DNA from 2 places in the Rhizobium lentis genome. Region 1 is predicted to be linked to the other one. Evidence: riboswitches for the same ligand, from Rfam matches in the RefSeq annotation. Region 1 holds a riboswitch; the other holds the start of a gene.
What was found. Region 1 has a riboswitch for FMN ahead of J0663_RS00940 (6,7-dimethyl-8-ribityllumazine synthase). Riboswitches for the same ligand answer to the same signal wherever they lie in the genome.
Positions count from the first base shown of each region.

Region 2: linked by a shared signal. The riboswitch ahead of J0663_RS16870 (DMT family transporter) and the one ahead of J0663_RS00940 (6,7-dimethyl-8-ribityllumazine synthase) in region 1 are both predicted to bind FMN.

Region 1 is NZ_CP071454.1:170,965-175,303, reverse strand. It holds gene J0663_RS00945 (VOC family protein) at 218-907, opposite strand; gene J0663_RS00940 (6,7-dimethyl-8-ribityllumazine synthase) at 1,057-1,491, opposite strand; FMN riboswitch at 1,572-1,714, opposite strand; gene J0663_RS00935 (SRPBCC family protein) at 2,192-2,638, shown strand; gene J0663_RS00930 (GCG_CRPN prefix-to-repeats domain-containing protein) at 2,825-3,136, shown strand; gene J0663_RS00925 (alpha-amylase family protein) at 3,209-3,433, opposite strand; gene J0663_RS00920 (adenylate/guanylate cyclase domain-containing protein) at 3,613-4,339, shown strand, end outside.
Region 2 is NZ_CP071454.1:3,516,576-3,520,914, forward strand. It holds gene lon (endopeptidase La) at 1-551, shown strand, start outside; gene hupB (DNA-binding protein HupB) at 759-1,034, shown strand; FMN riboswitch at 1,151-1,303, shown strand; gene J0663_RS16870 (DMT family transporter) at 1,385-2,305, shown strand; partial or broken gene J0663_RS16875 (esterase-like activity of phytase family protein) at 2,386-4,339, shown strand, end outside.

The sequences.
Region 1 (4,339 bases):
GGGCATCTCTCCCACAGGTGGGAGGTCGGCTGGCTCACGGGCTTTCCCAAACGACCGGCGTCACGTGAACCGCAAATTCAGGACGAGGCATGGCTTTTTGCGATCTCCCCCTTTTGTGGGGGAGATGCTCGGCAGGGCAGAGCGCGGTACCACGCGGCGCTCCGATATGGAAAATAAATACCGCGTCCGAGAGAGCGTCCTCCTCCCGCGTCCGCGCCTACAACGGCAACTCCCTGCCTGTCTGTTCGCTGACCATGTATTCAGCGTACCAGTCCGGCCAGTTTTCATCGTATTTGCCGCCGTTTCGTTTCTCGTGTTCGCCGTGGGCGGTGGCGGCGCGGCGCAGCGCCGACGCAAGGTCGCCCGACGTGGCGAAGGCTGTCTCGTCGGCGTCGATGCGACCGGGCAGGCGGGTGGTGACTTCCTGGAACAGCCAGCCGTTGCCGTCGGGATCCTTGAAGGAGGCAAAGGAGCGGTAGCTACGGTGTTCTGGATCGCGCCCGGCGATGCGCAGCCGCCCGAAGAGATAGGGTTCGTCCTTGCCGGCATAGACGCCCGATGCGTCGTGGAAGACCTCGCTCACCTCGACGCCGCGGGCGATGAGATCGCGCCTGGCGGCCTCGATGTCGGAGACGATGAGGTAGAGGCCCTGGGCGGAGCCGGGGGCGGCGGCGGTGACATTCTTGCCGAAGATGATCGCGCAGCCGGAGCCGGGCGGGGTGAACTGGATCACGCGGAAATCGGCGTCATTGGCGAAGTCGGCGTCGAGCCGCCAGCCCAGGCTCTCGTAAAAACGTTTGGCGCGGTCGACGTCGGAAACAGGGATGACGACCACTTCGAGCTTGGTGTCGACCGGTCGTGTTCTCGTGGATTGGGTGGGGGTTTCACTGCGCATTGCATTGCTCATCTTCAGCTCCCTTGAGGTTTGGACGCATTAAGAATGGCGATACATGTCGGGATCGAGTGGACCACAGCGCGGAGAGGCGGTCGAATCAATTCTTCTGTCGGTATGGAGAAAGACGGCGGACCGATCCCGCCGCCTGTTATGCGGGCTTTCTACGCCGCAAGGGCGGCGCGCGTCTTGCCGATCATGAGCGCGGCGCGGGCTGCCTCGCGGCCCTTCTCGACGAAATGAGCGCGGTAGATCTGGGTGTGATGCTCGGTTTCCTGGTAATGATGCGGCGTCAGCGAGACCGACAGCACCGGCACACCGGTGTCCATGCCGGCGCGCATCAGGCCATCGACGACGGCCTGGGCGACGAATTCGTGGCGGTAGATCCCGCCATCGACGACGAAGGCGGCGGCGACGACGGCGGCATAACGGCCGGTGGCGGCAAGATCGCGCGACAGGAGCGGCATTTCGAAGGCGCCCGGAACATCGAACACGTCGATCTGCTCGGCGGGAACAAGCTGTTGGAATCCTTCGAGCGCACGGTCGACGATATCGGCGTGCCAGCCGGCTTTGACGAAGGCATAACGGGTGGGTGTCATGGTGATCTCCTTTGGCGTACAGACACGTCACCCAAGGCGATCACGAGCATCCGCCGACAGCCCGGGAGGGCAGCAGCAACGCACGTTCTCTTTCATCCGGACTATGACCGTCGGCTCAGGCCTCTCACCTGATCTGCTGACCCTTCCGAGGAAGGCGCTCGCGGGCTCGCAATCGAAACTGCATACCGCCGGTAGGGACTTTCACCCCGCCCTGAGAACGGCGCGACAATAGGGGCAAGGCGGCGGGCTGGCAATAGGGAAGATGGTTTCGTGGGCGGGTGCGTCGGTGTATCCTCTCATATGCCATATGCCATATGCCATATGCCATATGCCTTTCGCCTGCCGCTCAAGGCGCTCGTCGCTAACGCTCCTCACCCCCTCATCTGCCCTGACGGGCATCTTCTCCCCGCTGGGCGAAGGGGGAGCAGTTGCCTGCCCTCGCTTCCACAAGAGGCATTTCTGAAGGAGCGAGGCGCCGCCACGAGTCCGCTTCTCCCCAGCGGGGAGAAGATGCCGGCAGGCAGATGAGGGGGTGAGCGACGATGGGAGCGAATGCGCTGAGCGCGAGCGAAGGGCACATGCCCCACCACCCTTGCTGATCACTCCCTTCCGCCTACATGCTCCTGCTGAGGACATCCATCTTGAAAAAGCATGCCGCTCGGCCTCATTAGGGGCAGGACAGCAACCATCGGAGACAGACATGCAAGACCCCTTCGTCGTGCGCCGCGAGGCGCATATCGCCGCGCCGCCGGCTGCGGTGTTTGCGCTGATGACAGATCCTGAGAAGATCCTGCGTTGGATGGGAACGGAAGCGCAGGTCGAGCCTGAGCCGGGTGGCCTTTATCTCGTCAACGTCACCGGCGCCCGCTTTGCGCGCGGCTCGTTTCGTGAGGTGGTCCCGGTGCATCGCTTGGCCTACAGCTTCGGCTGGGATGGCAGCGAAGTGGTGCCGCCGGGCTCAAGCCTTGTCGAGATCGATCTGATCGAGCAGCCGGACGGGACGCTCTTGCGGCTCACCCATAGTGGCCTGCCCAATGCGGAACAATGCGCCGGCCATGCCGAGGGCTGGGAACATTATATGGGGCGGCTCATCGAGGTTGCCGCTGGGCGGGACCCGGGTCCAGATCCTTTTTACGGCAGGACATGAACGGGTTTTCCGGGGCAGGGTAACGCTCCTCAAGTGCTTGACGCTGCGGAAAGAGCAGCCGGCCGGCGCTGCAATACGCCGTCCGAAAGCGCTGTTTTTTCTCCCGCAAACATGAACGCGCAGTTCATCTCCAGTTCAATTTGGCGGACCTAAGGTGGTTGCGGCTGGATTGAATTGGAGTTTTCGATGAAGGCACTTTCTATCGCGGCTGCCTTGCTCGCTGGCAGCCTCTCGATCGGCACAGCTCAGGCGATGCCGGTTGGGACAATCAAGGTTGAGAGCACTGTCACAAAGGTCGACTACGCCTGTGGCCGGGGCTGGCACCTGACCCGCTGGGGCGAATGCCGGCGCAACTGGCGCCGCCCGCCGCCTGTGGCTTTCTATGGCGGCCCGCCCCGCTGGGGCTGGGAGCGGCGGCATCACCGGCATTGGGATGGCCCGCGCTGGCGCGAGGAGCGGCGTTGGGATCGGGACCGTCGTTGGCGGGACGATTATTAAGGGTCTCGTTCAAAGAGAAATCGATGGAGGCCGGCGCAATTCGTCCGGCCTCTAAGGGTTGCGGCGCCTGATTCAGATCTGGCTCACGAGCCAATGCTTGCCGTCGATCAGTTCTTCCAGCTCGGCCGGGTCCTTGACGCCGAACTCGAACCATTCAACGAGCTCCTTCGCCTTCCGCTTGCTTTCCTCCGCGGTGAATTCGATCCCATAGCGCGTGCACCAGCGCCGCAGGATCGACGTCAACAGCGTCAAGTCGTTTCCGTCCAGCGGATCTTTCGGCCAGAATGTCGTGCCCATCGCAACCCCTCAATCGCGGATGATGACCCAGACATTATAATGGAATCAAAGTGGCGCAAGTTTAAAGTGTTATTTTTCTGTTTTCCACCATAATGATGGATTTTCGACAGTGTTTTGGAGCCATGGAGGATGCGGAGGCGTCCGCTTGCGGACATTTCCGGGTGGTGTCATCCTAAGCCATGGATCTGACTTCCTCCCTTGCCTGGCTGGTTGACGAGGCCGCTGCCTCACCTGGTCCCGAACGGTTCCTGGCCGAGCTCGGGCGCCAGCTGCTTTGCGACGGTCTGCCACTTGCCGGCGGCGCGCTGACGCTTTCGGTGCCGCATCCGATCATCGCGCGGCGCACCTGGCTTTGGCGGGCCGAGACCGGGGTTGTTATCGAGGCGCTCGGCTTTGCGGCGGCCCCGCCTGTCGAGGCCGGGCGCGAATGGCTGGCCGGGCTCGGGCGGGTTTGGGAGGAAAGGATCGGAAAATCGCAGGAGAGCCCGGTGCTCGGCTGGGCAGGCACTGCCAATGGGGCAGGGGACGGCGCTTTCGGCACGGCCGAAGCCCGGCGACTGCAAGAGATCGCGCGTTTTGCTGCCGCACCGCTGGCCGCACTCTCGGCGCGGGAGGCGCGGACAGCCTTGCTCGAAGCCTATCTCGGCCGTCGCAGTGCGGCCCGGGTGCAGGCCGGCGCGCTTGCCCGCGGCACCGGCGAGACCATCCGCGCAGCCCTCGTTTGCGCCGACCTGCGCGATTTCACCGCCCTCTCAGAGGCCACCGAGCCGTATGCGATGATCGCCACGCTGGACGCCTGGTTCGACCGGATCGCCGGCGCCGTGCACGCTTTTGGGGGCGAGGTCCTCAAATTCATCGGCGACGGTGTGCTGGCGATCTTTCCGGTTGCGCCTGCCTCCGGCGAAG
Region 2 (4,339 bases), 1.2 Mb from region 1:
GCCGTATGACGGTCACCGGCAATCTGAAGGACGTCATGAAGGAATCGATCTCGGCGGCGGCCTCTTATGTCCGCTCGCGCGCTGTCGATTTCGGCATCGAACCGCCGATGTTCGAAAAGAACGACATCCACGTGCACGTGCCGGAAGGTGCAACGCCGAAGGATGGTCCGTCGGCCGGTGTCGCCATGGCGACCGCCATCGTCTCGATCATGACCGGCATCCCGGTCAACAAGCATGTGGCCATGACCGGTGAAATCACCCTTCGCGGCCGTGTGCTGCCGATCGGCGGTCTCAAGGAAAAGCTGCTTGCAGCGCTTCGTGGCGGCATCAAGAAGGTGCTGATTCCGGAAGAAAACGCCAAGGATCTGGCGGAGATTCCGGACAACGTGAAGAACAGCATGGAGATCATCCCCGTCTCCCGGATGGGCGAGGTGATCAAGCATGCGCTGATCCGCCGGCCGGAGCCGATCGAGTGGGATGGCACCGTGGAAACGCCCGTCATCACTTCGGTCGAAGGTCTCGACGATTCGGGCGCGACCATAGCGCATTGAGCGGCATTTGCCACATTTGTGCCCAATTCGCGCAAAAGACGAGAAAAGGCTGGCGGAAACGCCAGCCTTTTTTGTGAAAACGTCATGGAGACGCTTGCTTTTCCCTGATTTGCAGGGCTTTTGGGTTTTCGGCGGGCCTGATGAAACCTATTCTGCGCCTAGCTTTAGATTTGAGTCGTTTCATACCATTTAGAAAGGGGTGGAAACATGAACAAGAATGAACTCGTGTCCGCAGTGGCCGAAAAGGCAGGACTGACGAAGTCTGACGCGGCTTCCGCTGTTGACGCGGTTTTCGACGTTGTCCAGGCCGAACTCAAGAACAAGGGCGATATCCGCCTCGCTGGTTTCGGCAGCTTCACCGTTTCTCATCGCGCTGCAACGAAGGGCCGCAACCCGTCGACCGGCGCTGAAGTCGACATTCCGGCCCGCAACGTGCCGAAGTTCACGCCCGGCAAGGGCCTGAAGGACGCCGTCAACGGCTGATTCATCATCCGCCGGCCGTAAACGAGAACGGCTGAGCAGGTTTTCGAGGGGTTCGGCGCTGCCGGACCCCTTTTGTTTTGCCGCTTGCCGTATGCAGCGCTTTGTCTTACCAACAATGCTGTTCTCAGGGCGGGGTGAAAGTCCCCACCGGCGGTAAGGGCTGCGGCCCGAGCCCGCGAGCGCCTTCCGAGGCTTTGACCGGGGAGGGGTCAGCAGATCCGGTGCGATTCCGGAGCCGACGGTTAAAGTCCGGATGAAAGAGAATGAGCATGGCTGCGTGCGGGCAGGGGACTGCCTGCCTCCGCATCCAGTCGTTCATGCGTCCTGATTTATGTTGGTCCCTGTTTTGGATGAAAGACATGAATCAGAATTCCCTTGCAATCCCGCGTTCCCGCGCCTTTGCCGGCGCAGCCTTCATGGTGCTTGGAGGCGTGGCCTTCTCGCTCCTCAATGTCGTCACCCAGTGGCTGACGATGACGCTTGCCTTTCCGCCGGCTTCTGCGGCCTTCTGGCAATATGCCTTCGCCTTCCTTTTCTCCTTGCCCTTCCTGCGGAAGGCAGGCCTTTCGGCCATGCGCACGGATTATCCCTGGCGGCATGTCGTGCGGGTCGTCTTTGCCGCGCTTGGCGTCGAGGCCTGGGTGTCCGGCCTTGCCTTGGTGCCGATCTGGCAGGCCATCGCCCTTGTCATGACCTCGCCCTTCTTCATCATCCTCGGCGCCCGCCTGTTCCTCGGCGAACGCGTCGGCCCGGCCCGCTGGGCGGCGACCGGCGTCGGCTTTGCCGGCGCTATGATCATCCTGCAGCCATGGTCGGACAACTTCACCTGGGCGGCATTGCTGCCGGTGCTCTCGGCGCTGCTCTGGGGCGCCTCGTCGCTCATCACTAAGAGCCTGACCGGCATCGAAAAGCCGGAAACGATCACCGTCTGGCTGCTGGTTCTGCTGACGCCGGTCAATGGCGGGCTGGCGCTTGCGGCGGGCTTTGCCGTGCCGACGGGCGCGACGCTCGCGCTCTTCCTTCTGGCCGGCCTCCTGACGGTCGTGGCGCAATATCTGCTGACCCTTGCCTATGCCAGCGCGGATGCCGCCTATGTCCAGCCCTTCGACGATCTGAAGCTGCCGCTAAACGTGCTCGCCGGCTGGCTTTTCTTTGGCTATGCGCCGGCCGGTTATCTCTGGCTGGGAGCCGCGCTCATCCTTTCTGCCTCTCTCTTCATCATGCGAAGTGAGATGCGCCGGGAAAGGAAGGAGACTGACGTAAACCTCTGAAATCTCGCGGGCTGTCATGTCTCTGTCATGGCAGTCCCTCAAAAAACCTCTGTTCGATCTTTTCGACATTGGGGGATTTCATGACAAATTCATCGCGCAAGGCAGCGTTTGCTGCCGTGCTTCTCGCCTCCGTTGCCGTCCCGGCCGCGGCCGAGCCAGTTTTCAACCGCATCGCCTCTTTCCCGGTCGCCCAGAACCTGCCGGCCGACAAGGACAGGCTTTCGCCGACTTCGGCCGAAATCGTCACCGCGACCGATGACGGCAAGACGCTGATCTATAGCGACAGCCCGCTCGGTGCGATCGGCTTCATCGACATTACCGACGCCAGGGCCCCGAAGGCTGACGGTGCGATGATGACGGACGGCGAACCGACATCGGTCACCTCGAGCGCCGGCAAGGTGCTTGTTGCCGTCAACACTTCCGAAAGCAAGGCCAAACCCTCCGGCCGCCTCGCGATCGTCGACGTGGCGACGAAAAAGATTGAGCACACCTGCGATCTCGGCGGTCAGCCGGATTCGATCGCCCTCAACAAGGACAAGACGCTCGGCGCCATCGCGATCGAAAACGAGCGCGACGAAGACGTCAACGACGGCAAGATCCCACAGATGCCGGCCGGCGATCTCGTTGTCTTCCAGCTCAAGAACGGCACAGTCGATTGCGGCACCATCAAGCATGTGGCGCTGAGCGGTCTTGCCGGCGTCGCGCCCGAGGATCCGGAGCCGGAATTCGTCGCCTTCAACGGTCTGAACGAAATTGCGCTGACGCTGCAGGAAAACAACGAGATCGTCATCATCGATGCCAACACGGCTCAGGTAAGACGCACTTCAGCGCCGGCAGCGTCGATCTCTCGGGCATCGACACCAAGCGCGACGGCGCTCTGAAATTCGCGGGCGAATCCAAGGGCGTGCTGCGTGAGCCGGACGCCGTGAAGTGGCTTGACGACAACCGCCTCGTCGTTGCCAATGAAGGCGATTACCAAGGTGGATCGCGCAGCTTCACCATCTTCGACAAGACGGGCAAGCTTCTCTACGAAGCGGGTGCATCCTTCGAACGCGCCGTCGCCCATCTCGGCCACTATCCGGAAAGCCGGTCAGGGTCGAAGGGCGTCGAGCCGGAGGGCCTCGAAGCCGCCAAGTTCGGCGAAGACCAGTATTTCTTCCTGCTCGCCGAGCGCGCCTCGGTTGTCGGCGTCTATAGGGATACAGGCGCCGATCCCGAACTCGTCCAACTGCTCCCGTCGGGCATTTCGCCTGAGGGCGCGGTCGCCATCCCAGAGCGCAATCTCTTGGCGACTGCCAACGAACTCGACCTCGGCAAGGATGGCGGCGCGCGCTCCCACGTGATGATCTACGAACGTTCGGAAGGCGAGAAGGCCTATCCGACGATCGTCTCCGCTGACAAGGACGGCAATCCGATCGGCTTCGCAGCTCTTTCGGGTCTCGCCGCCGTTCCGGGTAAACCAAGCATGCTCTACGCCGTCAGCGACAGCGTTCTCGGCTCGCAGCCGACGATTTACACGATCGATGCCGGCAAGAAACCGGCGGTCATCACCGACGCTCTCGTTGTTAAGCGTGACGGCGCTCCAGCTCAGAAGCTCGATATCGAGGGGATTGCGGCTGCCGGCGACGGGTCCTTCTGGCTCGCCTCGGAAGGCTACAGCGAGCGTCTCGTTCCGCATGCCCTCTACAACGTCAATGCCAAGGGCGATATCAAGGCCGAGATCGCCCTGCCGAAAGAACTCGCCGCCAACGAAATTCGCTATGGCTTCGAAGGCGTGACCATTGTCGGCAGCGGCGACGATGCCACGCTCTGGATGGCGGTCCAGCGCGAGTGGGGTGACGACGAAAAGGGCTTCGTCAAACTCGTCTCCTACAATCCGAAGAAGAAGGAATGGGGGGCAGTGCGCTATCCGCTCGACAAGGCGGAAAGCGGCTGGGTCGGCCTGTCGGAAATCTCCGCCCAGGGTGACAGCGTCTACATCATCGAGCGCGACAACCTCGTCGGCGACGCCGCCAGGCTGAAGAAACTTTACAA